DNA from 3 places in the Nonomuraea sp. NPDC050022 genome. Region 2 is predicted to be linked to each of the others. Evidence: riboswitches for the same ligand, from Rfam matches in the RefSeq annotation. Region 2 holds a riboswitch; each other region holds the start of a gene.

Region 1 (9,395 bases), 100 kb from region 2:
GTGTTCACCGTGAAGCCGGGCCTCCTGGAGTGAGTTCACGGCCACCAGCGGAAAGAGCTGTCGCGGCGCCAGGTGGGGGCGCCGATCTGTCACGGGCGGGCGCCGTACCACGTCTCTTTCGATTCTTTCGACGACCGACAGGGGCTCGTTCACAGCCATTGGCGGGTGGGCCAGGCTTCGAGGCGCCACGCGCTGTCCCAGAACATCCACTCGTATTCGGCCGCCCGGAGGAACGCCTCCGCCATGGCTTCGCGGATGGCGGGGCCGGACTGGGCGGCCTGCCGGTCGGTGATGGCCTTCGCCTGTTCGGCGGAGACGGCGAAGGCGGGGTCGGAATAGGTGGCGATCCACGCGTGGTACGGATGGTCGCGCCGCCCCTCCGTACGCGCCAGCAGTGCCGTGCCGACGTCCTGGTACACCCAGAAACACGGCAGCACGGCGGCGGCGAGCACGGGTAGTGGCGCGGTGAGCGCGGTGGCCTGAAGGTAGGACGCGTACGCCAGGCAGGTGGGCGAGGTGGGAATGGCCGCCATCTCCCCGGCGTCCAGGCCGAATTCGCCGAGATAACGGCCGTGCAGGGCCCGTTCGACCGTCAGCGCCGTATGGGCGGACTGGGCGAAGAACGCGGCGTCGGAGGAATCGTCCGCCCGGGCCGCCGCCGTCGCCAGCGTTTTCGCGTACGCCGCCAGATAACGGCCGTCCTGAACGAGATAGAAGGCGAAACGCTCCCGGTCGAGACCGCCGTCCCCCAGCGCGTTGTTGAACGGATGGTTACGGATCGCGTCGAGCAGCTTGGCCGCGCGCGTCCAGATTTCATCGCAGAACATACCCTCACTCACCAGAGTGCGTGGAAATGGTGGACGGGGCCGTCTCCCCCGACCTGGAAACGCCCGCGGCCCGCGGCGCGCCGTTCAGATATCCCTGACCGTCCGCGCTCGAGTCGGTGCCGACGACGGAAAGCATCTTGGAAACGGGAGCCACCCGGACGTCCCTTCGCTAGTGCGAACTAGATCAGGTTCTACGGGTGTGATCTCAGCCCGACCTGCCGGGCACCCCGCGTCGCAGATCAGGGTAACAGAGGTCATGGTCGCGGACGGCGGTCCGCCATGGGCCCGCGAGGGGGCGGACGTCGCGATCGTGACGTACGCGTTCGGGATGGGCATCGACCGGCCGGACGTACGGTACGTGCCGCACCAGGAGCAGGCCGCCTCCATATGGTCGGTCCACAGCGACGCCGAAGAGAAGGCGGTCTTCATCCGGCCACGTTCCCCAGCGAGGCGAAGGCACGCGTCCAGACGAACCTGTTGGGGATTCTCGCGGTCGATCAACGGCCCGAGCACCTTCGTTCCGGCCGCGTGCCGAGCGGGAATCGCCAGCGCCTCGAAGAATTCGATGAATTCCGAGCGGACGATTGAGCTCGTCGCCGAACCCGAACCAGGTCTGAGTTTCTCTCTTGGTGCCTTAGACCGGCTCGACCGTAATGCGCGCCGCGCCTGGTACAGAGTTTCATTTGAGAAGCCTGGAAGAGTTTCATTTGAGAAGTCTGGACGTGTCGCCTCGAGTATCGGCCGTCGGGCAATCCGGAAGCGCGTCGGCCTGTATCATTCGACCGGGCTCTAAACGTCCCCGCATCGCCTCTTCTCGGCATGCGCCGAATCACTAGGATCGACTCCCTGTGGCCGCACGGCTCACAGCAAGGAGGATTTTCATGCGCATTTTACGCACCGGCTATACTCTCGCCCCGGCAATGGCGGCGGCGTTCTTGGTTCTGACGCTGACCTCATGCGGCAGCGGCAGCGGCAGCGGCGAAACCATCGCCACGGGAACCACCGCTCCTGAAGCCGCGGACACGAACCAGAAGGCGACGGGAAAAACAGCCGCCCCCGCCGGTGAAAGCGGCGTCAAAACCGGCGTCATGGATCAGCTGCGCAAATCGCGGGAGATAAAGGAGCTGCCGTACAAGCCGGCGGCCGTGACGAAGTTCGTGTCGTGCATGGCCGACGTCCTGGTGAAGTACAGCAACAAGAAGGACCTGCGAGCCTACGCCGACGGCTCGCTCGACCTGGAGAGCATCCGGCAGACCGACAAGGCCGCGGCCGACAAAGCGGGCTTCAAGTGCTCGGACGTCGTCACCAAGGACGATCTCAAGCAATAGACGGCGAGCCGCCGGATGACACCCGGCGTCCGATCCAGCAGGTCGATCGGCCGGGCACGTGCCTGGTCCATCGGCGGCGCGGCCAACCCGGACGATCCCTTGGCCAGGGGCTCGCGAACCACCAGACTTTGCGGCTCCGGCAGCACGGCCATGGATCGTCCGCCCGCCGCGCCGCTCGCGCTCGCCCAACGGCATCCGTTCGGCCTGGTCCAGGTCGGTGCCGCCGAACGTGTCCGTCCGACCATCCTTGGAGAGGTCAAGCTTGGTGGTATCAGGCCGCCCCCGCCCACGAGCGGTGCCGAGCCGCGCAGTCGTCGAGGACCGCCAAGCCCCGTCAGCGCGCCCGGTCGATGAGCGCCCCGGCGGGCAGACCGCACCCCATCCCGGTTTAGATCACCGCATGAGACGGGCCTAAGGTCGGATCTATGGAATTCCGTACCCTCGGTCGCAGCGGTCTCAAGGTCAGCGAGATCAGCTACGGCAACTGGCTCACCCATGGCTCCCAGGTCGAGGAGGACGCCGCCAAGCAGTGCGTGCAGGCGGCGCTCGACGAGGGCATCACGACGTTCGACACCGCCGATGTCTACGCCGGCACCAAGGCCGAGTCGGTGCTCGGCCGGGCCCTGAAGGGCGTACGCAGGGAATCGCTGGAGATCTTCACCAAGGTCTACTGGCCGACGGGCCCCGGGCCGAACGACCGCGGCCTGTCCCGCAAGCACATCACCGAATCCATCCACGGGTCGCTGCGGCGTCTGCAGACCGACTACGTCGATCTGTACCAGGCGCACCGCTTCGACTTCGAGACGCCGCTGGAGGAGACGCTCAAGACCTTCGACGATCTCGTACGGCAGGGCAAGGTCCTCTACATCGGCGTCAGCGAGTGGACGGCCGACCAGATCGCCCAGGCGCTGAAGATCGCCGACGACATGGGCTTCGACCGGATCGTGTCCAGCCAGCCCCAGTACTCGATGCTCTGGCGCGTCATCGAGCCGGAGGTCGTACCGCTCAGCGAGCGTGAGGGCATCGGCCAGATCGTCTGGTCGCCCATCGCGCAGGGCGTACTGACCGGCAAGTACCTGCCCGGCCAGGCCCCGCCGGCAGGCTCCAGGGCGACCGACACGGCCGGCGGCGCCGACATGATCGCCCGCTTCATGAACGACGACGTCCTCACCCGCGTACAGGAACTCCAGCCGATCGCCGCCGACCTGGGCCTCACCATGGCGCAGCTCGCGGTCGCCTGGGTCCTGCAGAACCCGAACGTCTCCAGCGCCATCGTCGGCGCCTCCCGCCCCGAGCAGGTGCGCGACAACGTCAAGGCGGTCGGGGTCAAGCTCGACGCCGACGTACTGGAGCGGATCGACGCCGTGCTCGGCCCGGTGGTCGAGCGCGATCCCGCCAAGACGGCCAGCCCACCGAAGCGCCCGTAACATCCCCGGCAGCAAAAGCCCCTTGAGCGACAATGACGCTCAAGGGGTTTTTCATCTGAATGTGGCACTACCCGCCTTTCGAAAACAGTGTGGAAAGACTCGGTCACGTTCGGTAATGTGTTCGGTGAGTGAGGAAGCTGTGACAGGAGGTGCGCGATGGCGATCCGCCGCCCCACCACCAAACGCCACGGCCTGCCCACCGTCGTGCAACTACGGCTCACGCCCACCCCGGCCGAGGCCGACGCCCTGGCCGCGGCGGTGCTGTTGTGCAATCAGGCGGCCACCGTCATCTCCCGGCTGGCCTGGCAGCACCGCGTCTTCACCGTGCTGGAGTTGCATCGGCTGGCCTACTACGAGGTGCGCGGGCAGATGGCCGGGCTGGGCGCGCAAGCGACTGTGCGGGCGATCGCCCGCGTCGCCGGCGCCTACGCCAACCGGCGCGCCAGCAAGAAACGCGCCCACATCTTCCGCCCACACGGCGCCGTCCCCTACGACGCCCGGCTGATGAGCTTCAACCGGGACGCCCGCACCGTATCTTTGTGGACCCCCACCGGCCGCGTCACTCTCCCCTACACCGGCCGGCCAGAAGACCTCAAAGCCGTGGACGCGCTGCCGCTCGGCGAGGCCGACCTGATCTGCAGACGCGGCGTGTGGCTGCTGCAGGTCACCCTCACCCTGCCCCAACCGGCGGTGCGTGAGCCGGTCGGCGGCTTCGTCGGGGTGGATCAAGGGGTGGCGAACCTGGCGGTCACCTGCGACGGCGTGGTGCTGCCCGGCCCCGCCCTGGCCGGACCGGTCAGCGGCAACGGCCACGTCCGCACCCTGCGACAGCGGCGGCACCGGCAACGCCGACGGCTGCAGAAGAAGGGAACTTCTGCGGCGCGGCGGGTGCTGCGCCGCCTTGCCGGGCGTGAGCACCGGATGATGACCGACCTCAACCACCAAATCTCGAAGTACGTGGTGCGTGAAGCCGAACACACCGGCCGCGGCATCGCCCTGGAGGACCTTCAGGGCATCCGCGCTCGGGTAAGGGCTCATCGGCTCCAGCGGCACACCCTGCACAGCTGGGCCTTCGCCCAGCAGATCACCTTCACCCGCTACAAGGCCGCCCGCGCCGGGATCGCCTTCGCCCTGGTCGACCCCGCCTACACCTCGCAGGCGTGTCCGGAATGCGGGTACGTGTCCAGGGCGAACCGGCCGGCGCGGGGCCGGTTCGTCTGCACCAGGTGTGGCCTCGCTGGGCACGCCGACCACATCGCAGCCCGCAACATCGCCACACGCGGCGCTGCGGGCTGGGCTGCCATCAACCAGCCACACGCTACCGGCCTTCCCTCAGCCAGACGGGACCGAGAGAGCAAACCACCAGCTTCAACCGGCGGTAGTTGATTTCTCCTTGCTTCACTCCGGACGCAATGACAATCCCGTGTATTCGACCCGGTCCTCGTCGAGCAGCGCCACCTGCTCGACCCCGGATTCCAGCAGTTCACCCCAGTTCTCGCCAAGCCAGGACTCCGCGTCCGCCTGGCTCGGAAAAACTTCTCGCGGCAAAGGGCGATCCGTTACCTCACCACCATTTGCATTTTCATAACGCCACCGCCATGTCATGCCATACGCTCCTTTTCCGCGGGTTCGCCGACGCACCCTCCGACGGCACTGGAACCTTACTCCCGAGCTTGGCGGTCAATCGATGCCGCGCGCGTATCGTGTGGCGGCGGGAGTCGCCGTCGCGGCGGCCGCCTTCCTCGCTGCCCCCTCCCGCCCTCGCCGCATTCTGGGTCTTCCCCACCCTCGCCACACTCTCCGTCGGACCCAACGACCCCGTCCCCGGAGCGCCCGACCCCAACGCCGTACGCCTATGGAGCGTCTGGCAGAGCGACGACACCGCTTGGCTCGCAAGCTCCGCCAAGGACGCTCCGCCGGACGGCTCGATGATCGGCCGGCGCTTCTCCGCCTCGCCCGACGGCACCGCGACGGGGCCGCCTGGGGGCGACCTGCCGTCGTTCCAGACGGTGTGCGGCAAGGACGCCGCGGCCTCCGGCGGCAAGCGGGTCGTGGTCAGGGTGGACTTCGGCGACCCCGAGTCTGACGCCTTCCCCGGCGAGCAACCGCCCGCGGAGGGGCTGACGAAGTGCGTGACGGGCGCGGAGACCGCCTCCACGGCCCGACTACTGGCCACGGCCGCCAAGGCCCGTGTGAACGCTCAGGGGGACGTGGTGGCGATCAACGCCTACCCGGCCAGGGCCGCCGCCGGCACCGACCTGGGCACCCCCGTCTCACCCACTGACGCCTCATCAGACGGCGCCTCGTCGCACGGGCCGCCACTCACACTGATCCTGGGCGGCGCGGTCGCCCTCGTCCTCCTCGGCGGCGGCGGCGGCGCCATCGTGGCCACCCGCCGCCACCCCCGAACCCCCTCCCGCTGACCTACACCCGACACCCCATGCCCGCGCCCACGCCCGCCCCCGACGCCAGGCTCCAGGCCCTAACGCGCTGAGAGCGGCAATTCCGCTTCGGGTCGCTCCCCAACCCCAAGGCCCCCAGCCCGCCGAAACCGACAACTCCGGTACGGACCACCCTCCAACCCAAGAGCCCCAAGCCCGCCGAAACCGGCAGTCCGGTTGGAGACCATCCCCCCAAGAACCTCAGCCCGCCGAAATCGGCAGTCCCGCCGCAGGCCACCCACAAGAACCTCAGCCAGCCGAAAGCAGCAGCTCCGTTGCGGGCCGCGATGCCGGAGCCTATGTACGCTCGGCCCGGTGAAACTCCATCTCGCCGGTACCGCGGGCCCCACGGGCTGGCCGGAGCCGGGTTGCCCGTGCGCCTCATGTGCCGGGCTCCCCTACGGCCACAGACGACCGTTCGAGCTCGTCGTCGACGGTGTGGCGCGCTTCCCGTTCGACGACGTGCCGCCCGGTTACCGGGTCCTGGCCGACGGTCACGGCCTGGAGGGTCCCGATGGCACGCGCCTGCTATACGCGCCCTCAGAGGCGACGGCAGCCCCGGAGCCGACAACGGCCCCGGCCGGCCCGTACGACATCGTGCTGGTCGATCCGCTCGTCCGGCCCGAGCGGATCGGGCTCCTGCGCCGGGCGGGACTGGTGGCCGACAGCACCCAGGTGGTGGCCGTCGGGATGGACCACCGGGTCAGGTCCGAAGAGGAATTGTCGCGGCGGCTCGCCTTGTGGGGGGTGCGAGCCGTGCCGGACGGGACGACGCTCGACACCGCGCTCGCCGTCCCACCGGCTTCACGGGCTCCAGCACAGCCGAGGAGAACCCTGCTGCTGGGCGGTTCCCGTTCGGGCAAGTCGGCGGAGGCTGAGCTACGACTGGCCGCCGACCCGTACGTCACCTATGTCGCCACCGGCTCGCGCGGCGAAGGCGACGGTGAGTGGGCGGCGCGGGTACGGGCCCACCGCGAGCGCAGGCCCACGCACTGGGTGACGGTGGAGACCACCGACCTGGCGGGGACTATCCGCGCGGCGACGACGCCGCTGCTGGTCGACGGGCTGGGCACGTGGCTGGCGGCGGTGTTCGACGAGTGCGGTGCCTGGGACGGCGATCGGGCGCCGGTGACCGCGCGCTGCGATGAGCTGGTGGCGGCGTGGCGGGGGACGACCCAGCGGATCGTGGCCGTGTCGGACGAGGTGGGCATGGGCGTGGTGCCCGCCACGGCCAGCGGGCGCGCGTTCAGGGACGAGCTGGGGCGACTCAACGAGCGCCTCGCCGACGAGTCCGAATATGTCGCTCTGGTGATCGCCGGCCGCCCAGTGCGTCTGTGACACCGGGATACGCGACGTCGGAGTGCGGTCGGGCCGGGCGGCGAAGCGCTCTGGCGTACGACCGGGCCCAGCGGCCGACCGCTTCGGCGTACGGCCGCAGACCGCCCTGGCACACCACCGGTCTAGTGGCGGATCGCTCGGGCGTACCAGCGACCCTCCATGCGGTCGACGTGCAGGGAGCGGCCGAAACAGTCGGACAGGTTCGCGGGCGTGAGGACGTCCGCGACCGGCCCCGACGCCAGGACGCGCGCGTCGCGCATGAGCATGGCGTGCGTCGTCGTGGCGGGTACCTCCTCCAGGCGGTGGGTCACCGTCACCGTGGTGAGCACCGGCCTGGTCGTCGCCAGGTCCTCCACCGCCTCGATGAGGTCCTCGCGGGCCGGCAGGTCGAGGCCGGCGAACGGCTCGTCGAGCAGCAGCACCGCCGGGTCGGCCATGAGCGACCTGGCCACCCTGATCCTGGCCCGCTCACCCTGGGAGCACACCCGGAACAGGCGCTCGGACAGGTCCTTGCAGCCCACGTCCCCCAGCAGGCGCAGTGCGCGGTCCCGCTCGGCGTCGCCGTACCTGTCCCAGAGCGGGGCGCTCGTGCCCGTGTGGCCGGTGAGCACCACGGTGAGGGCGGTGGCGCCTTCCTCCTCCAGGAGTTCCTCGTCGATCAGCCGCTGGCTGGAGGCCACCAGGCCGATGTGGCGCCGCAGCGAGCGTACGTCGGCCCGGCCGAGCCGGTGGCCGAGGACGCTGACCGTGCCCTCCGTCGGGTGCCGTACGGCCGCGGCCAGCGAGAGCAGCGTCGTCTTGCCGGCACCGTTGGGCCCGAGCACGGCCCAGTGCTCGCCGTACTCCACTCGCCAGTCGACCGCACTCAGCAGCGACTTGCCGGCGACCCGGACGCTTACGCCTTCGAGTTCAACAACGTGCATCCGGCCACCCTAGTGGCCGCCCCCGGACTCCCTCAGCGTCCGATGGGTGGGGGTTATTGCTATTTTTACGGCCGGCCCGGTGAGCCCCACCCGCCATCTGCGGCTGAGGTCTGTCCAGGGGCACGCTCCTCCGGTTCACCGGGCTGGGCGCCGTGACGTGCGTCTACTTGACCCCGGTCCGTGGACGCGCCGACACCATAGGGAGGGTGTGCGGCTTCTTGGCCGGTCCGTGGGCGTGTCGGCGACCGTAGGGAGAGCGTGATGGACGGGGTGCGGTTCTCGGTCGGGACGCTGAGTGTGTTCCCGGTCCGGGTGACACTGGTCGATCGCCAGGTGGCGGGGCGGGCGATGGTGCTGGCTCCGGCCGTCGGGCTGGTGCTGGGCGCCGTGGCCTGTCTGCCGTTGCTGCTCCCGGGGCCGCCGTTGCTGGGTGCGGCGCTCGCGGTCGGGGTGCTGGCCGTACTGACGCGGGGGCTGCATCTGGACGGCCTGGCCGATCTCGCGGACGGGCTGGGCAGCGGGAAGCCCGCCCCTCAGGCGCTCGACATCATGAAAAAGTCGGATATTGGGCCGTTCGGCGTGATCACCCTGGTGCTGACGCTGCTCATCCAGGTGACCGCCCTTTCCGGGCTCGAACCGCCCGCCCTGACCGGGCTCGGGTCCACATCCCTGGCGACCGCTCTTTCCGGGCTCGGGCCGCCCGCCCTGGTGGCCGCCTGCGTCACCGGCCGGTTGGCGCTCACCTGGGCCTGCCGGTCGAGCGTTCCCGCCGCCCGCCCCGACGGGCTCGGCGCGCTGGTCGCGGGCACGGTCCGGCCGGGCGCCGCCTGGGCGGCCACCGCCCTCGCGCTGGCGGCGGCAGCGGGCCTCGGCCTGGTGGCGGGACAAGGGATGGTGTACATCCTTCCCCTTGGCGTGGCCGCCGGGCTCGCGGCGGCCTTGCTCCTGCTCCGCCATGCCAGGCGGCGCCTGGGCGGGGTCACGGGCGACGTGCTGGGGGCCCTCGTCGAGACGGCCACGGCCACCACGCTCACGGTCTGCGCCGTGCTCGGCTGACCGACGCCGCCCTTCACGGCCACCGCGCTCACGATCTGCGCCATGCTCGGTCGTA
Region 2 (9,395 bases):
AGCAGAAGTAGTCGACGCCCTCCTCCACAGCCGCGGCGGACGCCTCGGCGATGGAGTGGGTGGACCGTCCGATGAAGACGTCGTCGCCGAGTATCTCTCGCGCGACCTTCACCGGAAGATCGTCCTGCCCCAGGTGGAGCACGTCGGGCCGGGCGGCGTAGGCGATGTCGGCCCGGTCGTTGACCGCCAGCAGCCGGCCGTGCCGGTCGCAGGCGTCGCGGAAGACCTCAAGGAGCGCGAGCTCTTCGCGCGCCTCCAGGCCCTTCTCCCGCAACTGGACGATGTCCACGCCCGCGGCCAGCACCGCGTCGAGGAATTCGGCCAGGTCACCGCGTTCGCGACGGCCGTCCGTGCAGAGGTAGAGACGGGCGTCAGAAAGCGAGAGCTTGGGCACGCCGCTTGACCTCGGTATGGCGACCGGCCCTGATGGCGTCGACGGGCGAGCCGGGCAGGGAGTCGTCGGGAGTGAAGAGCCAGCGCAGCGACTCGATGTCGTCGTAACCGGAGTCGCGCAGCACGGAGAGTGTGCCGGGCAGACCCTTCATCACGTCCTTTCCGTCAAGGAACACCGCGGGCACTTGTGGCCCACCACCACCCCGGCGCACACCGAGCAGTTTCCGATCCTTGAGGAGTTGCTTGGCCCGCCCTATCGAAAGGTCTAGGCGCGCGGCCACTTCGGGGAGAGTGAGCCACTCGGCGACGAGTTGGTCGGTCTCCCGGTCGATCTGCGCAACAGAAAGCGTCACGAAACCACAACTACCACATGGCGTGCTTGCTCAAACAACACAGTCCCGTAGGGAGAGGTCGGGATCTACCAGGCGTTCGGCGTCTACGCGGTGTCCGGCTTCGATGATTCTGCGGCCCTGGACGAGGTCTCGGGGCCGGTCCACGGCGAGTACCGCGGCCAGGGTGTCGTCCGAGGTGAGCCAGCAGGCCGACCATTTTCCGCCGAGTTCGCCTCGGTAGAGGAGACGATCTCCGGCCGGGTGGTGGCCCGCGTACTGGACCATGTGGCCGAACTGCTCGGACCAGAAATAGGGCACCGGGTCGTAGGCGGCCTCGACACCCAGCAGCGTGGCGGCGGCCACCTCGGGCGAGTTGAGCGCGGCGTCCCAGTGCTCGACCCTCAGCCTGGTCTCGAACCGGCGCGACCACCAGGCGGCGCAGTCGCCCACGGCCACGACGTTCGGCAGGGAGGTGCGCAGGTGTTCGTCGGTGACGACGCCGTTGTCCAGGTCGACGCCGGAGCCCGCGAGCCAGCCGACGGTCGGGCGCACTCCGACGCCGGTGACGACCACGTGCGCCTCGATGAGGCTTCCGTCCGCGAGTGTGACGCCGCCGTCGTCCACGGAGCCGACCAGGGTGTTCAGCCGCAGGTCGATGCCCTCGTACCAGCCCTGGGTGCGGGCGCCGATCTCAGGGCCGACCGCCTGGGCGAGCGGGGCGGGGCCCGCCTCGATCACGGTCACCTCGCAGCCGGCTCGGCGGGCGGCGGTGGCCACCTCGGCGCCGATCCAACCGGCGCCGATGATCACCACGTGGGCGCCCTTGACGAGCCGGGCGCGCAGCTCAAGCGCGTCGTCGAGGGTGCGCAGCACATGCTGACGGCCGTCGCCGGGCAGCGTGATCGGCTCGGCGCCGGTGGCGATCACCAGGCCGTCGTAGCCGAGCTCGCCCTCGGTGGTCTCCACGACGCCGGGACGCAGCGCCTTGGCCGAGACGCCCGGCCAGAAGTCCACCTCCAGCACGGCGAGGTCGGCGTCGACGAAGCTGGAGTCGCTGCTGCCGGACAGGACCGCCTTCGACAAGGGTGGCCGGTCGTACGGCCGGTGCCGCTCTTGCCCGATCAGCGTGATCCTGCCGTCGAACCCTTTCGCGCGCAGCGCCTCGACACTCCGTACACCGGCCAGACCGGCGCCTGCCACCACCACATGATTCACGTTCAAGACCATAACGGGGCCCGTGCCGGGACGTCGCGCCGAGGCCGTAGGGTGGAGACGTAAGACGCGCGGGAGTCCGGCCGTTACCGGGCTGAGAGGAAGGCTGCACCGGGCCTTCGACCGCAAGACACCTGATCCGGATCATGCCGGCGAAGGGAGCGGACGTGGACATCGTCGTAGGCGGCGGGATCATCGGGCTGTCCATCGCCTGGCGCCTGTCCCGCTCGGGGCGGCCGGTCACCGTGGTCGATCCGGCTCCGGCCACTGGGGCCTCGCACGCGGCGGCGGGCATGCTGGCGCCGGTGAGCGAGGTCACCTACACGGAGGAGCCGCTGCTCCGACTGGGCCTCGCCGCACTGCGCCGCTGGCCGTCCTTCGCCTCCGAACTCGCCACCGACGCCGGCCTCGACGCCGGTACGAAACCCGCCGCCAACCGCCTTGACGAGGCCGGGGCGTCTGAAGCGGTCGTGAGCGGGCTCAGTGAGGCCGCGCGGGCCGGGCTGGACTTCCGGGTCGACGGGACGCTGGCCGTGGCGTTCGGGGCCGACGATCTGGCGGCGCTCGGTGAGCTGGCCGCGTTCATGGAGAAGCTGGGGCTACCGGTCGAGCGGCTGACCGGGCGCGAGTGCCGTCGGCTGGAGCCCATGCTGGCGCCGTCCGTACGCGGTGGGCTGCTGGCCCGTGGAGACGCCTGGGTGGACCCGCGCCGGGTCACCGCCGCGCTCCTGGCCGCACTCGACCGCCTGGGCGTCCCCCTCGTCCGGGCTCGCGTCAGCGAACTGCTCCAGGACGGCGACGTCCAGGACGATGACAAGGTGGTGGGCGTACGCCTCGCACCCCCGGACCAGAGCCGCCCGCAGGCGGACATTCCCGATGAGATCCGGGGCGAGCGGGTCGTGCTGGCGGCCGGGGCGTGGAGTGCCGGGCTGGTCGATGTCCCGGTACGGCCGGTCAAGGGGCAGATCATGCGGCTGCGTTCCCCCCAGCCCCTGCTCGGCAGGTGCGTACGCGGGACGGTCCACGGGAAATCCGTGTACCTGGTGCCGAGGGGTGACGGTGAGCTGGTGGTCGGGGCGACCCAGGAGGAGCTGGGGTTCGACACGAGGGTGACGGCGGGCGGACTGTACGAGCTGCTGCGGGACGCCCACGAGCTGGTGCCGGGCGTCACCGAGCTGGAGATCGTCGACGTGGTGGCGGGGCTGCGGCCGGGCACACCGGACAACGTCCCGCTCATCGGGCCCAGCGGGACGCCAGGGCTGGTGCTGGCCACTGGGCATCATCGGGGCGGGGTGCTGCTGGCTCCGCTCACGGCGGCCATTCTGCTGGGCGAGGAGAGCGAGCTCGCGGAGCTGTGCTCGCCGCTGAGGTATCGGGATATTTCATGAATGTGACCATCAATGGGGCCCCGCACGAGGTGCCCGACGGCACCACCGTGGCGCAGGCCGTACTCACGCTCACCACGGCCACGACCGGCGTGGCCGTGGCCGTGAACGACGAGGTGGTGACGCGGAGCGCCTGGGAGACGACGGCGCTCGGCGACAGCGACCGGATGGAAGTGCTGACGGCGGTGCAAGGTGGATGATCTCCTCATAGCCGGAGAGAAGTTCTCCTCCCGGCTCATCATGGGCACCGGTGGCGCCCCGTCGCTGGAGGTGCTCGACCAGGCGCTGGTCGCGTCCGGCACCGAGCTGACGACCGTCGCCATGCGGCGGCTCGACCCCAGTGCGCCCGGCTCGGTGCTCGACGTGCTGCGCGAACGCGGCATCAAGGTCCTGCCCAACACCGCTGGTTGTTTCACCGCGGGCGACGCCGTGCTGACCGCCCGGCTGGCCAGGGAGGCGCTCGGCACGAACTGGGTCAAGCTCGAGGTCATCGCCGACGAGCGGACGCTGCTGCCGGACCCGATCGAGACGTTCGACGCGGCCGAACGGCTGGTGGCCGACGGGTTCGTGGTGCTGCCGTACATCGGGGACGACCCGGCGCTGGCGCGTCGCCTGGAGCTGGCCGGATGTGCGGCGGTGATGCCGCTCGGCGCGCCGATCGGCTCGGGCCTCGGCATCCGCAACCCGCACAACATCGAGCTCATCGTGGAGGCGGCCTCGGTGCCGGTCATCCTCGACGCGGGCATCGGTACGGCCAGCGACGCCGCTCTGGCGATGGAGCTGGGCTGCGACGCCGTACTCCTGGCCACGGCCGTCACCAGGGCGCAGCGGCCGGAGCTGATGGCGACGGCCATGAGAGCGGCCGTCCAGGCGGGCCGGCTCGCCCACCAGGCGGGCCGCATCCCCCGCCGCCGCTACGCGGAGGCATCCTCCCCGACGGGCCCATAGCCACGCGAAAACCCCGGACGGCTCCGTAGCCACGCGGAGACCCCCGACGGGTCCGTAGCCACGCGGAGACCCCCGACGGGTCCGTAGCCACGCGGGGGCCCCGGACAGACCCGTAGTCACCGACATCACGCGGAACCGGCGAAACAGGATATGTCCGGTTATGTTCCAGATAGGCGCGTTCCAACGAGCACGGCTCGGCATCGGTTTCGGATGGTCAGGCCTTGCCAGTGGCAAAACGCCCGTAAACTCAGCGGGGTGGACACGACGACAGCGGACCCTCTCGTCGGACGGCTGCTCGATGGGCGTTATCGCATCGAGTCCCGGATCGCGCGGGGCGGTATGGCGACCGTCTACCTGGCGCTCGACGTCCGGCTTGATCGCACGGTCGCGCTGAAGGTCATGCATCGCTCGCTCGCCGAGGACCCGGCGTTCGTGCGGCGGTTCATCGGCGAGGCCAAGTCTGTGGCCAGCCTCTCGCACCCCAACGTGGTGCACGTCTTCGACCAGGGCACCGACGGTGACGTGGTCTATCTGTCGATGGAGTACGTCCCCGGCAAGACGCTCCGCGACACCCTGCGCGACCGGGGCAGGCTGCCCGCCCGCGAGGCGCTGGAGATCATGATACCGGTGCTCGCGGCCTTGGGCGCGGCCCATCAGGCCGGCATGGTGCACCGCGACGTCAAGCCCGAGAACGTCCTGCTCACCGACGACGGCCGGGTCAAGGTGGTGGACTTCGGCCTGGCCCGAGCGATCGAGGCGACCAACCAGACCCGCACCGGCGTGATGATCGGCACGATCGGCTACATGTCGCCCGAGCAGGTCATGACCGGCGGCGCCGACGTGCGCAGCGACGTCTATGCGGCGGGCATCATGCTGTTCGAGCTGGTGACCGGCGAGCAGCCCTACGACGGCGAGACGCCGATGTCGGTGGCCTACCGCCACGTCCATGACACCGTGCCGCCGCCGTCCTCCGTGGTGCCGGAGGTGCCACCGCTGATCGACACGCTGGTGACGCACGCCACGGCCCGCTCCCCCGACGACCGTCCCGCCGACGCGACCGCGATGCTGGTGGCCGCCGTCGACGCGCACCGCATGCTGCCCCGTACGACGACGCCGCCCACGCACGCGGGGGCGTCCGGCGTGCGCCCCATGCCCTACTCGATGCCGAGCGCCGGCCCCGCCACCGCGCCGCACGCGATGACGCAGGTGGTGCCGAACCACACGATGATCCAGCCGCGCGAGGAGCTGCCCGCGCGGCGCGCCGGTTTCAAGCCCAACTGGTTCCTGGTCGCGCTCGCCGCGGTCATGGTGGTGGCGGTGGCGCTGACGGGCTGGTACTTCTCGCAGACCACGTATGTGCCGGTGCCCGACCTGGTCGGCAGTGACCTGGCGGTTGCCCAGAAGGCCGCCTCCGCCCAGGGCTTCCAGGTGAAGACGGCGCCCGGCCAGCACGACGAGAAGGTGGCCGAGGGCCTCGTACTGAGGACCGACCCGGGACGCAACGTCGAGGTCGAACGGGGCGCGGCCCTCACGCTGGTGCCCTCGCTGGGCCCGAAGCGGGTGCTGGTGCCCAACGTCGAGGGCATGACCGAGCCCGAGGCCCGCACCGCGATCGGCAAGGCCGGGCTCGACGTCAACCGCGTCAGCCGGCAGGCCAACCAGGAGATCGACCGCGGCAAGGTGATCCGCACCTCGCCCGACGTGGGCGAGAAGGTCAAGGAGAACTCGAAGGTCAACCTCTACGTCAGCGCGGGGCTCGTGATGCCCGACGTCAGCGGCATGCCCAAGGACGAGGCGGCCAGCTACCTCGGCACCCAGGGCTTCCAGGTGCAGGTCAACGAGGTCGACGACCGGGCCGAGCCGTGCACGGTGATCGCGCAGGCGCCCAAGGCCAAGGCCGAGGTCAACAAGGGCGCGCAGGCCATGATCACGGTGGCCCGGTGCCAGACCGACTTCTGGGACTGGTTCGGCGGTGACAACGAGGACAACGAGGCGCGTGACGACCAGGAGTTCCAGCTCGTCCCGTCGGTGGTGGGCAAGAACGTCAACGACGCCAGGAACGAGTTACAGGGGCTCGGCTTCAAGGTGCAGATCCGCAAGCTCACGAAGGATGGAGTCGTACGGTTCCAGCGCCCGGCGGGCAACAGCGAGCGGCCGCCCGGCGCGGTGGTCGTCCTCTGGCAGTAACCCGGCAATCGTCCTCTGGCAGTGACCCGACGGCCGGGCGGCGGCCAGGCGAGGGCCGTCAGGCGAGGTTGCCGTGTAGCCGGACCCTTGCCAGCCCCCCGTCGGGATAGATGTCGACGCGCACCCGCGTGACCGGCCCGGCGTGCTCCAGACGGAACCGGTGCGGGGTGTCGGGCTGCAGCCGCGTCCTGGCCAGCAGTTCGACCTCACGGTCACCGTCGTAGCCGGTCAGTGACACCCAGCCGGGCGCGTTGAACAGCAGGTTCGTGGTGTCGATCTCGGCCAGCCGGATGACGCCGCGCGCGGCGAGCCGGATGACCAGCCATTCGTTCCCGGCCTCGCGCCGCCGCGCGGTCTCCCAGCCCTCCGCCTGGTGGCGGGCCAGGCCGGGGGCCAGGACGTTGTCGGGCGCCGAGTAGAACTCGTTGGAGCAGGCGATGACCCGCCCCCCGTTCGCCAGGGCGGCCAGGTCGAGGCTGAGCCCGTCGTAGAGGGACAGGTCCGGCCGTACCTCGCCGTGCACGCGCAGCCGGGCGATCCCGCCGTCGGGATACATGTTCAGCCGGACGTGCGTGTAACGGGAGTCGTCGGTCACCTCGAAAGCGTGCTCGGCGTCCCCCTTGAGGTCGCTCCTCGGCACGATCTCCACCCAGTCAGCGTCGGCGAGCTCGGCGGGCGACGGGTAGCCGTCCACGGCTACGGCCTCGACCGAGGCGTGGGGCGGGTAGTTGCCCTTGAACCAGGCCGTGTCGATCACCACGCCGCGGACGACCCCCGGCAGGCCGAGCCGGACGATCGCCCAGTCGTGGCCGGGCTCGCGCCGGCGCCGGGTCTCCCAGCCGTCGTAGACCTGGCCCTTGCTGCCGAACGTCTCCGCCTGGAAGCCGGGGCGTCCCGGCCGGATCAGGCTCTCCTTCTCGGCGAAGGACTCGTCGCTGGCGGCGACCACCGAGCCGCCGAGGCTGCGCAGGGCGAGGTCGGGCAGGTCGGTGAAGCCGGGCATCTACTGCTCTCCCAACAGGAAGGCTCCGTGCGGTACGCCGTCGGTGGGCCGGCCGCGGAGCCAGGTGGTAAGGACGGCGCCCTTGAGGAGGTGGCCGTGGTAGGGCGTCACCGGGTTCTTGTGGTGGAGCCGGGCCGCGTCGACCGGGTTGACGGCCGTGGCATCGAAAGCCACCAGATCAGCATCGTTGCCCACCTTTATCGCGCCTTTCCCAGAAATATGGGCCATAGCGGCTGGTTGGGTGGACATCCAGCGCACCACGTCGGCCAGCCCGTGACCGCGGCGCGACGCCTCGGTCCACACGGCCGGCAGGCCGAGCTGGAGCGAGGCGATGCCGCCCCAGGCCGCCGCGAACGAGGGCACCTTGAGGTCGGCCGGTGCGGGCGAGTGGTCGGAGACGACGCAGCTCAGCACGCCGCTCGCCAGCCCGCCCCAGAGCCGGTCGCGGTTGGCGGCGGAGCGGATCGGCGGGCAGCACTTGTAGGCGGTCTCGCCCTCGGGCACCTGTTCGGCGGCCAGGGTCAGGTAGTGGGGACAGGTCTCGGCGGTGACGCGTACCCCCTCGGCCTGGGCGGCGGCCAGCGGCTCCAGGCAGTCGGCGCTGGAGACGTGCAGGATATGCGCCCGGGCGCCGGTCTCCCTGGCCAGCCGGATCACCTGCTCGACCGCGCTGCGCTCGGCCGCGCCCGGCCGGGAGTCCACGAACTCGCGGTACGTCGGGCCCGCCGGCTCGGCCAGCAACGCCGGGTCCTCGGCGTGTACGACCATGAGGCCGTCGAACCCGGCGAGCTCCGTGAGCGCCTGGCGTACCTCCGAAGGGCTGAGCGGCGGGAACTCCTCCACGCCCGACGGCGACAGGAAGCACTTGAAACCGTGGACCCCGCGGTCGTGCAGGGGGCGCAGGTCCTTGACGTTGCCGGGGATCGCGCCGCCCCAGAAGCCGACGTCCACGTGACACTGCCCGTCGGCGGCGCGCAGCTTGGCGTCGAGCGCGTCCACGGTGACGGTGGGCGGGAGCGAGTTGAGCGGCATGTCCACGATCGTGGTGACCCCGCCGGCGGCGGCCGCCCTGGTGGCCGAGGCGAACCCCTCCCAGTGCGTACGGCCCGGCTCGTTGACGTGCACGTGGGTGTCGACCAGGCCGGGCAGCAGCGCGAGGTCACGCAGGTCGATGTCCTCGGCCGCCTCGATGGCCTCACCGTACGAGCCGACCGCGGCGATCCGGCCGTCACGGACGGCCACCGAGGCGGCCCGCTCACCGTCGGGCGTGACGGTCCTGCGCGATCGAACCACGAGGTCATAGCCGCTCATATCAACTCCGGTCAGAGGCGGTCGGCGGCGAGCTTGGCGGCCAGGCGTTCGAGGAGCGCGGCGGCGTCGGCCATGCAGCGGGCCGGGTCGGGCTCCAGGTCGGTGAGGGCGTAGGCGGCCTCGATGCCGGCCGCCCGGAGCTCGGCGTCGGACAGGGTACGGCGACCGCACACGGCGACCACCGGCACGCCCGCCCGGGCGGCCGCCTGGGCGACGCCGACAGGGGCCTTGCCGCGCAGCGACTGCTCATCCAGCGAGCCCTCGCCGGTGATCACCAGACGGGCTCCCTTGACGTGCTCACCGAACCCGAGCAGGTCGAGCAGGTAGTCGATGCCCGGCTGAACCTCGGCGTGCAGGAACGCCAGCGCCGCGAACCCCACGCCACCCGCGGCCCCCGCGCCCGGAGCCCCGGCGACGCCCATCGGGCGGGGCATGTCGTCGTGCTCGACGGCGCCCGCGAGACCGTGTGTACGAGTGGCGACGGCGGCGAGGCGGCCGAGCGCCCGGTCCAGGACCGGCACGTCCTCCAGGGTCGCGCCCTTCTGCGGACCGTAGACCGCCGCGGCGCCGTGCGGACCGAGGAGCGGGTTGTCGACGTCGCTGGCCACCACTACCTCAATGCCC
Region 3 (9,395 bases), on a different contig from region 2:
GCGACCAGGTCGGCGAGCCCGATCCGGGCAGGGGTGAGCCGCAACGCCCCGGCGTGGATCCGCGACAGCTCGAACAGGTCGTCGACCATCGCCGACAGCCGCTCCACCTCCAGCTTGATCTGGCCGTGATAGCGCGCGACGGTCCAGCGGTCGGACACCACGCCGTCTTCGAGCGCCTCGGCCATCGCCCGCAGCCCGGCGAGCGGGGTACGCAGGTCGTGGCTCACCCAGGCGACCAGCTCCCGCCGTGCCCCTTCCAGGGCGCGCTCCCGCTCGTACGCCTCCTCCAGCGTGTTCGCGATCGTCTGCAGCTCCGACGGCAGCCCCTTGGGCGCGGTGAACGGCAGGTCGCGTACGGCCGCCACCAGCCGCCTGCTCTCCCCCACGACCCGCCTGGCCAGCACGAACGCCACCCCCAGCCCGACCAGCCCGCCGACGGCCACCACGCTGAGCACGATGTCCCTGACCGCACCCTCGATGATCATCTTGTACGTGATCGCCACCACGCCGGCCAGCGTCGCCGCGATCGCGACCACCATGACGACGGCCAGCATGACCCCGATCGAGCGGGTACGCAGCCACCACATGGCGGACACGCCGAGGATCCCCACCAGCAGCCCCAGCCCCGCCGTGACCGCCACGATCATCCCCAGATCGCTCATCACCGCGGGATGGGGAGTCATGGCGCACCGTCGAGTGGCTCATCCCCATGTGGGTCGCTAGCGATATGCGGGTCACCGGTGGGTTCGAGCGGTTCGTACCGGTACCCCACGCCCCAGACCGTGACGATCCGCCGCGGCGCGGTCGGATCCGGCTCGATCTTCTCCCGTAGCCGCCGGACGTGCACGGTCACCGTGGAGGAGTCCCCGAACGACCATCCCCACACCTGGTTGAGCAGCGCCGACCGGCTGAACGCCTGCCGGGGATTGCGCACGAGGTAGGCCAGCAGGTCGAACTCGCGGGCGGTGAGCAGCACCTCGGCCCCGCCCAGCCGTACCTCATGGGCCCCGACGTCGACCACCAGGTCGCCGTCACGCAGCACGCCCGTGCCGCCCGTGACCGAGGCGCCGCGGGCGCGGCGCAGCACCGACTGGACGCGCAGCGCCAGCTCACGCGGGCTGAAGGGCTTGGTCACGTAGTCGTCGGCGCCGGTTTCGAGCCCGACCACGCGGTCGATCTCCTCGCCGAGCGCGGTCAGCATGATCACCGGGACCGGCCAGCGCTCCCTGAGCTTCCTGCACACCTGCAGCCCGTCGATCTTCGGCAGCATCAGGTCGAGCACCATCAGATCCGGCGGGCTGGCCAGCGCCCGCCGCAGCGCCTCGGCGCCGTCGCCCACGCACTCGACCTCGTGCCCGTCGCGCTCCAGATATCGCGCCACCACTTCGGCCACGGTCGGGTCGTCGTCGACCACCAGGATGCGCGTGTTCACCCTTTCACCGTACGGCGGGAGCGTGCCGAATCGACACTTACGTCATTGCTTCGTAAGCCTCGCGGATCATGCTCGCAGGACGTACGGTGGGCGCATGAGTCGCGTCGTCATGCTCGTACTGGGGGCCCTCCTGGCCCTCTTCGTGCTGTTCAATTTCGTGATCCCCATGATCATGGGCCTGCTCAAGGTCGCCCTCATCATCGGTGTGGTCGCCCTTCTGGTGTTCATCGCCGTCACCTTGGTCGGGAAGTCGTCCTCGTCACGGTGACGCTTTTCCTGTTCGATCCCTGGCTCATCGGCGTGACCATGGTGGCGATTCTGCTGCTCGCCACCTGGGCCGCCCGGCTGTTGCCCGCCATCGGCGGCGACGCGCCCGGCTTTCCGCTGATGTACGCCCGGCGCACGGCCTTCCAGCGCCAGCGCCATCCCGCGGCGGCAGGCCGGCCACGGCCACGAGCTCCGTCATCGCGCCCCGCTTCCGGCTGAGCGGGGCTCTCTTCAGTGAGCCCTGATCCATCTCTCTTTGATTGAAGGGCTCATGTTCGACTCTTTCGTGTCATTTCTGCTGGCCGTGTCCGGTGACAACGCCGCCGTGGCCATCGTGCTGTTCACCGTGGCCGTGCGCCTCCTGCTGCTGCCGCTCGGCATCCGTCAGGCCCGCGCCGCACAGGTCCAGAAGCGCCTGGCGCCCAAGCTGGCCGAGGTGCGGAAGCGGTGGTCGCGCAACCCCGAGCGGCTGGCCAAGGAGACCACCAAGCTGTACGCGAAGGAAGGCACCTCGCCTTTCGCCACGATCCTCCCGGGATTGGGGCAGCTTCCGTTCATCTGGCTGATGTATCGGGTCGCCACGCACCCGACCGCCTTCCTGGGCCATGACCTGCTGGGCGCCCCTTTGGGGCAGCATGTGGCGGGAATCGTCACCAATTACGGTCTGGTTAGCGGGCCATTTTTGGTCTTTGCCGTGGTCATCGCGCTGATCGCGGTCGTGGCGTGGATTTCGGCTCGCAAAGTCAGCGCCACACTGCCCGACGATCAGCCCGCGCTGATCCGCAGGATCATGCCGCTGATGCCGTTCGGCACGGTGCTGGCCGCCGCGGTGATGCCACTGGCCGCGGCACTCTACCTGCTGATCTCCTCGGCGTGGGTCGTGGGAGAGCGCGCGATCCTGGCCGGCCGGCCACTGAGCGCGTAGCCGCTATCCAGCCTCTCGCAGTGCGTGGACCTGCCCGTTCATCAATCCGTTGGGGGCGTGCAAGATCGCCCACACCGTCGTGATGTCACCGTCGTGGCGGACTCCCCAGCTCTCCGCGACGTACTCGACGATGCCGAGCCCCCTGCCCCCGAGCGACGACAGAGTCGGCCGGCCGGCACGGGGCTCGGTGGCCGCGCCGCCATCGCTCACAGCGACCTCGATGTGTTCGTCGCTCCGCAGCCAGGCCACCCTGACCATGCCCGACGGCAGCGGATGCGCATGCCGTAGCGCGTTGCTCAGCAGCTCGCTCACCACGAGGACGGCATCGTCGATCGCGGTGGCGAAAACACCGCGATCCTGCAGGTCAGTGCTCAGACGCTGGCGGGCGACGGCGACACTGGACGGCGCGTACGGCAGTAGCACCACGCTTGACACACCCACCTCCCCGCTCCCAGTGCCCCCCACGGGAACACTCCCCGGTACGACCGAAATGCCCCGTTACTCGATCCCAGAAACCGCATCTCGATCACAGCTTGTACACATCGGACGATAGATCAGCGTAACCGTTACCACCTCGTTACCGCATCGGTGTGTCGGATCGGATAGAGGAAGCGTTGCCCAACACGAGCCGCATTCGAGTGCCTCCACCGGGTCGCGGATGAGCACTCACATCGCCGCCCTGAGCCCTGGCCAGACTGCGCACAATGTAGAGCCCGAGGCCGACTCCGCCGAACCTGCGGCGGTCACCGCTGTCGACCTGGACGAACCGCTCGAAGACCCGCTCCCGGTCCGGCGCGGCGATGCCCACGCCCTCATCGTCCACCACCACGACCACGGCGTCGTCCTCGGGCCAGGCGCCCACACTGATCAGGCCGCCCATCGGCGAGTACTTGAAGGCGTTCTCCAGCAGCTGGCCGAGGATGATGTCGGTGGCGAGCGCGTCGCCTCTGACGTACGGCAGCGCGTCGGGGATGGCCACCTCCACCCGGTGCCTGTCGGACAGCACGGGCAGCCCGAGCGTGGCCGCGTGGATCCGCTCGGCCAGATCGAACGCCTCGATGCGCACCGGCGGCTCGTCGGCGCCCGCCCTGGCGCCGAGCAGGAGGTGGTCCATGAGCTGGCCGAGCGACCTGGCCCGCTCGGCGATCGTGTGGACGGCGGAGCGCCGCTCGGTGTCGTTCAGCTTGTCCCAGCGCGCGTCGAGCGTGCTGGCGAACCCGCGCACGATCGTGATGGGCGTGCGCAGCTCATGACTGGTCGTGGCCAGGAACAGGTCCTTGGCCTCCTCCAGCTCCTTGGCCGTGGTCACGTCGCGGAAGTCGACGACCACCTCTCCGGTCTCCTCGATCTTGGCGCTGACCACGTCCAGCCAGCGCCCGCTCTCCAGCTGGTAGGTGAGCTTCTCTCCCGGGCTGGGCAGCGGGAAGGGCGGCGGCCCGCCGATGACGGCCTCTCCCGGCGTCGCGGTGAGCTCGGCGGCGGCCGGGTTCCACTGGCTGACCCGCCCGGCGCGGTCGAGCACGGCGATGCCGTCGGCGCTGGCGTCGAACACCGCCCGCTCGTGCGCCCGCTGACGTACGGCCTCCTGATAGGCCACCGCGTTGCCGACCGCGATGCCGGCGTGCCCGGCCAGCAGTTCCAGGAGTTCGAGCTCCAGATGACCGGGCTTGCGGTCGGCGAACAGCGCGTACAGGGCCCCGTAGGGACGGCCACCCACCGCGGCCAGGCCGAGCGCGATCGTGTGCAGCCCGTCGAGCTCGGCCCACACCAGGTCGCCGAGCCCCTGCGACTCCAGCATCACCGTCTTCCCGGTGCGTAAGAGCTTGCCGACCAGGCTGGTACGCAGCTCGGCCGTCACGTCCTTGAGCGAGTCGGGCAACTGGTGCGCGCTCACCAGCCGCAGCCGCTCGCCCTCGATGAGCACGAACCCGCCCGCGTCGGCGCCGGTCAACTCGGTCAGGCTGGCCGCGATGCGGTCGAGCACCGTGGACAGCTCCAGCTCGGCGTTGATGTCGCCGACCACGTCGGTGAGCCGGCGCACCAGCCGGGCCCGCCGCGCCATGCGGTTCCTGGCGGCCTCGTCGGCCTCAGTCAGATGGTGCACGAAGACGTAGCCCGCCACGGCGCTGCCCGTGAGCAGCGCGCTCGTGTCGACCCTCAGGTCGAGCACGGTGCCGTCCCTGCGCAACCGCTTGGTACGCAGCGACACCTGGCCGCCCGTACGCACCCGTTCGAGCACCGCGTTGTGCTCCGCTGTCAGCTCCCCCGGCACGATCGGCGCCCTGCGGCCCAGCATCTCCTCGGCCGACCAGCCGAAGAGCCGCTCCGCCGCCCGGTTCCAGACGAGTACGGTCTGGTCCCTGTCGAGCGCGACCACGGCGTTGGGCGAGCTGGCGAGCACCGCGCGAGCGATCTCATCGTCACTGCCTGCTCTGTCGTCACCCACACCTCCATAGTGCCTGTGGCGTGCGGCGTTCGTCGGGCGATCCGTCCGATACGCTGCGGGCACGGCCTTTCAGGGCGGCGGAAGAGGGTGACGGGTATGTCCAGTGGAGACCTCGATGCCCTGCTGCGGGTGACTTCCGCCACCTATCGCGGCGAGGTTCCGCCCGATGTGGCGTTCGGCACCTATGACGGCGCGGTCGGCCGGCTGGTGCTGGCGGTGAGCGGCAAGGGCATCGTGGCGTGCAGCTTCGAGTCGGAGGACACCGTCTTCGAGTTGGTCGTCCGGCATGTGGGCGCGTTCGTCGGGCCCGACCCCGGGCGGCTCGACCCGGTGCGCAGGGAGCTCGACGCCTACTTCTCCGGCCGCCTGCGGGCCTTCGCCACACCGGTGGACCTGTCCATCGCAACGACGTTCGCCCGTACGGTGCTGCAGAAGACCATGGCCGTGCCCTACGGCGAGACGGCGACCCTCGACGAGATCGGCGAGAGCATCGGCCGCCCGCGCGCGCTGCGCGCGGTCGGCAACGCGCTCAACGCCAACCCCGTCTGTGTGGTCGTGCCGTGCCACCGGATCGTGCCGGGCGACGGCGAGCTCGGCGACTACGCGGGCGGCCAGGCCGCCAAGCGTCATCTCCTCAACATCGAGAAACGCTCACGGGCCTGAGGTACGTACTCAACGACTCGTGATCGACGCGCGCCTGGTCGCCCAGCCGATCGCCAGCGTCACCAGAGCCGCCACCAGAGCCGCGCCCAGGGCCCCGTTCATCCACGGCTGTCTGGTGAACCCGGTGGCCTCGCGTACGGCCGCCCAGAGGCCGTCCCACTGCGCGACCGTCGGCGTGGAGGTGGTCAGCCAGTAGGCCACGAAGCCGAGCGCCCAGGGCACCAGCATGGACCAGCGGGCGGGCGCGTCCTCGTCGGTGTTCCACCCCGAGGATCCGCCGAGCACGAAGTAGTCGACCGCCAGCACCGCGAACATCGGCACGAACACCGCCCCGATCACCCCCAGGAACGCCCCGTAGGAGTTCACGTCGACCACCAGCGCAATGGCGGTGGTCAGCACGCCGATGGCGATCGAGAAGACCCGCCGGTCGACGCGCGGCATGAGGTTCTGCAGGGACATGGTCGTGGAGTAGACGTTCGCGAACGACTGGTCGGCCTCCCGCAACACCAGGATCGCGAAGAACAGCGCGCCCAACGGCACCGCGACGAACGCCCCGAACACGGCCGTGCCGTCGGCGGCCACCGCCGCGGACCCGGCGATGGCCACCGCGTAGACGCCCAGCCCCAGGCAGGCGACCTGGGCCAGCGTGTAGCCGCCGACCACGCCCGCGAAGGCGGCCCGGCTCGACCTGGAGTGCCGGGCGAAGTCCGCCGCGATCGGCACCCACGAGACCGACAGCGCGATGACGTAGTCGACCGCGGGCGCGAACGCCGTCCACGACCCGCCGCCCTGCGGCGGAGCCTTCGACAGGAACGCCACCGCGAACCAGACCAGCGAGATGATCACTCCGATCGTGACGTAGCGCCGCAGCAGCCGGATCGACCCGAGCGGCCAGATGGTCAGCGACGTGGTCAGCGCCCCCGCCACCACCACCCACACCTGGTACGGCACCACGGCCCCGAAGATGGCCATCGCGCCCTTGGCGATCACCCACAGCTCGAAGGCGCCCCACCCGATCATCTGGACGATGTTGAGCACGGTCGGGATGTAGGACAGCCGCGCCCCGAACAACCCGCGCAGCAGCACCATCGCCGGCCGCCCGGTCTGCGTGCCCGGAATGGCCGACAGCCCCACCATGGCCGTGCCGACCAGGCTGCCGACGAGCGCGGCGAGCAGGGCCGCGCTCAGGCTGAGCGGGCTGCCACCGAGCGGGTCGAGCAGGAACAGCGCACCGCTGAACCCCAGCAGGCTCACGGCCAGGTTCGCCCACAGGGCCCCCTGGTCGAGCAGCCCGAGCGTCTTGGGGGGCGTCCCTTCGAGGGTCAGCGGGACTTCGTCGACGACATGCGTCATCTCACACTCCCTACGCCGGCATTACCCGGACAGGTTCATGCGGTCGGCGACAGGTCAGTCGCCCTCTCAGCCCGGTGCACCCCGAGCTCCCGCGGTTTGTGTAGTTGTCGAGCGGATTATGCCATCCGTCAGGCGACGAACGGCGGGCGCCCCGTCTCACTGACCATCGGGCGGCGCGCGCCCGCCCACGACTGCATGCCGCCGTCGACGTTGACCGCCTCGCGCCCGAGCTGGTTGAGCCAGGCCGCGACCTGGAACGACCGGCCGCCGACCCGGCAGACCACGTAGACGGTCCGGTCGCCCGGCACCTCCTCGACCCGCCCCTGGATCTGCGTCATCGGGATGTGCACCGCCTCGGGCGCGTGCCCGGCCACCCATTCGTCCTGTTCACGCACGTCGAGCAGGTAGGCGTCGGCGGGAACGTCGCTGGCCGGGATCTCTGGAACCGTCATGCCTCCATCATCTCGCGTCGCTGGTCATCTCGCGTCGCTGGTCATACGCGGCACGCGCCGTGGCGATCTCCTGCCGATGCTCCTCGGTCCAGGTGACCAGGCTCTTGATCGTCTGGTGCAGGGTCCGGCCGAGCGGCGTGAGCGCGTAGTCGACCCGCGGGGGCACGACGGGGTGGACCGTGCGGCTGACCAGGCCGTCGCGCTCCAGGTGGCGCAGGGTCACGCTGAGCATCCGCTGGCTGACCCCGTCGATCTCGCGGCGCAGCTGGGTGAAGCGCAGGCTCTGGCAGTCGAGCAGCGCGATGACCAGCAGCGACCACTTGTCGGCGACCCGGTCGAGTATCTGCCGGACCTCGCAGTCCTCCCTGGTGTCCCACTGCCACACGTCGTAGTCGTCGTCCACGGTGCTCTCGCAGTAACCGGGTGACTTAGAAGTGCCGTCTTCCATGACATTTCATACTGCCGGATGATTTGGACGGTTACCAGAGATAACCGAATGCCGATAAGTAACCGGGAGTTGACCATGTCCAAACGCGCTTGGGGCATGTTGATCGTGCTGTGCGGGGCCATCTTCATCGAGGGCACCGACGTGGCCATGCTGAACGTGGCCCTGCCGTCGATCAGGGCGGATCTGGGGCTGTCCACGGGCATGCTGAGCGGGGTGGTGAGCGCCTACGTCCTGGGCTGTGGCGGTTTCATCCTGCTCGGCGGCCGGGCGGCCGACCTGCTGGGCCGGCGCAGGATGTTCCTGCTCTGGCTCGGGGTGTTCGTGGTGTTCTCCGGGCTGGGCGGGTTCGCGACCGAGGGGTGGGTGCTGCTGGTCGCCAGGTTCCTCACCGGGGTCGCGGCCGCGTTCATGATGCCCGCCGGGCTGTCGCTGATCACCACGAGCTTCCCCGAGGGCAGGCAGCGCAACCGCGCGCTGCTGGTGTACGCGGGGACGGGGGCCGCCGGGTTCGCGCTCGGGCTGGTGATCGGTGGTCTGCTGAGCTCGATCGGCTGGCGCTGGGTCTTCTTCGCGCCCGTCCTCTTCTCGCTGGCGATCCTGATCGCCGCCGTCCCGCTGCTGAAGGAGCAGCCGACGCCCCGGCCCGCCGGCGGCGTCGACCTGGCCGGGGCCGCGACCATCACCGGCGCGATGACGCTGCTGGTCTACGGCCTGGTACGGCTGGAGCGCCCCGCCGACGGCCCTGCCTGGACCATCGGCGTGTTCGCGGGCGGAGTGGCGCTGCTGGCGGCGTTCGTGGCGATCGAGCGGCGGTCGGCCACGCCGCTCGTCCGCCTGGGCATCCTGCGCTCCGCGCCACTGGTGCGCGCCAACCTGGCGGCGCTGCTGCTCACCGCGTCGTTCTTCGGCTTCCAGTTCCTGGTCACGCTGTACCTACAGGAGTTGCGCGGCTGGTCCACCGTCCAGACCGGCCTGGCCCTGCTCGCCGCCGCCGCCGACGTGGTGCTCGCGCCGACGCTGACCCCGTGGCTGGTGCAGAGGTACGGGAACGCCCGGGTGATCTTCGGCGGCCTGCTGTCAGGGCTCGCGGCCTACGGCCTGTTCGTGGGGGTCGGGATGGACTGGTCGTACGCGGCCATGCTGCCGTCGATGCTGCTGATCGGGCTGATGTTCGCCTTCGTGTACGGCCCGCTCACGATCGTCGCCACGGAGGGCATCGCGGAGGACGAGCAGGGTTTGGCCGGTGGACTGCTGAACTCGGCCTTCCAGTTCGGCGCGGCGCTCGGGCTGTCCATGGTCACGGCGGTCAGCGTGGCGGCACTCGGCGACGCGACCTCCGCCGAGGCCGGACTGGCGGCCATCAGGACGGCGCTCCTGGTACCGCTGGCCGCCACGGCCGTCGCCGCGCT

Evidence for each region. Region 2 has a riboswitch for thiamine pyrophosphate ahead of ACIBO2_RS07690 (FAD-dependent oxidoreductase). Riboswitches for the same ligand answer to the same signal wherever they lie in the genome.
Region 1: linked by a shared signal. The riboswitch ahead of ACIBO2_RS08195 (TenA family protein) and the one ahead of ACIBO2_RS07690 (FAD-dependent oxidoreductase) in region 2 are both predicted to bind thiamine pyrophosphate.
Region 3: linked by a shared signal. The riboswitch ahead of ACIBO2_RS18350 (cytosine permease) and the one ahead of ACIBO2_RS07690 (FAD-dependent oxidoreductase) in region 2 are both predicted to bind thiamine pyrophosphate.

Annotation. Positions count from the first base shown of each region.
Region 1 covers NZ_JBITKE010000002.1:364,793-374,187, forward strand. The annotation lists gene ACIBO2_RS08190 (hypothetical protein) at 1-33, shown strand, start outside; gene ACIBO2_RS08195 (TenA family protein) at 150-827, opposite strand; TPP riboswitch at 972-1,067, opposite strand; gene ACIBO2_RS08200 (hypothetical protein) at 1,709-2,155, shown strand; gene ACIBO2_RS08205 (aldo/keto reductase family protein) at 2,581-3,582, shown strand; gene ACIBO2_RS08210 (RNA-guided endonuclease InsQ/TnpB family protein) at 3,739-4,968, shown strand; gene ACIBO2_RS08215 (hypothetical protein) at 4,981-5,187, opposite strand; gene ACIBO2_RS08220 (hypothetical protein) at 5,256-6,005, shown strand; gene ACIBO2_RS08225 (bifunctional adenosylcobinamide kinase/adenosylcobinamide-phosphate guanylyltransferase) at 6,339-7,361, shown strand; gene ACIBO2_RS08230 (ATP-binding cassette domain-containing protein) at 7,484-8,284, opposite strand; gene ACIBO2_RS08235 (adenosylcobinamide-GDP ribazoletransferase) at 8,546-9,340, shown strand.
Region 2 covers NZ_JBITKE010000002.1:261,795-271,189, forward strand. The annotation lists gene thiE (thiamine phosphate synthase) at 1-394, opposite strand, end outside; gene ACIBO2_RS07680 (Rv2175c family DNA-binding protein) at 372-746, opposite strand; gene ACIBO2_RS07685 (NAD(P)/FAD-dependent oxidoreductase) at 777-1,940, opposite strand; TPP riboswitch at 1,999-2,115, shown strand; gene ACIBO2_RS07690 (FAD-dependent oxidoreductase) at 2,105-3,325, shown strand; gene thiS (sulfur carrier protein ThiS) at 3,322-3,522, shown strand; gene ACIBO2_RS07700 (thiazole synthase) at 3,515-4,270, shown strand; gene pknB (Stk1 family PASTA domain-containing Ser/Thr kinase) at 4,526-6,457, shown strand; gene alc (allantoicase) at 6,516-7,460, opposite strand; gene allB (allantoinase AllB) at 7,461-8,771, opposite strand; gene ACIBO2_RS07720 (glycerate kinase) at 8,783-9,395, opposite strand, start outside.
Region 3 covers NZ_JBITKE010000004.1:379,856-389,250, forward strand. The annotation lists gene ACIBO2_RS18310 (HAMP domain-containing sensor histidine kinase) at 1-683, opposite strand, end outside; gene ACIBO2_RS18315 (response regulator transcription factor) at 680-1,432, opposite strand; gene ACIBO2_RS18320 (hypothetical protein) at 1,527-1,700, shown strand; gene ACIBO2_RS18325 (DUF6412 domain-containing protein) at 1,697-1,918, shown strand; gene ACIBO2_RS18330 (membrane protein insertase YidC) at 2,025-2,624, shown strand; gene ACIBO2_RS18335 (ATP-binding protein) at 2,628-3,059, opposite strand; gene ACIBO2_RS18340 (PAS domain-containing sensor histidine kinase) at 3,202-5,070, opposite strand; gene ACIBO2_RS18345 (methylated-DNA--[protein]-cysteine S-methyltransferase) at 5,167-5,733, shown strand; gene ACIBO2_RS18350 (cytosine permease) at 5,743-7,086, opposite strand; TPP riboswitch at 7,077-7,189, opposite strand; gene ACIBO2_RS18355 (rhodanese-like domain-containing protein) at 7,215-7,538, opposite strand; gene ACIBO2_RS18360 (helix-turn-helix domain-containing protein) at 7,546-7,986, opposite strand; gene ACIBO2_RS18365 (MFS transporter) at 8,062-9,395, shown strand, end outside.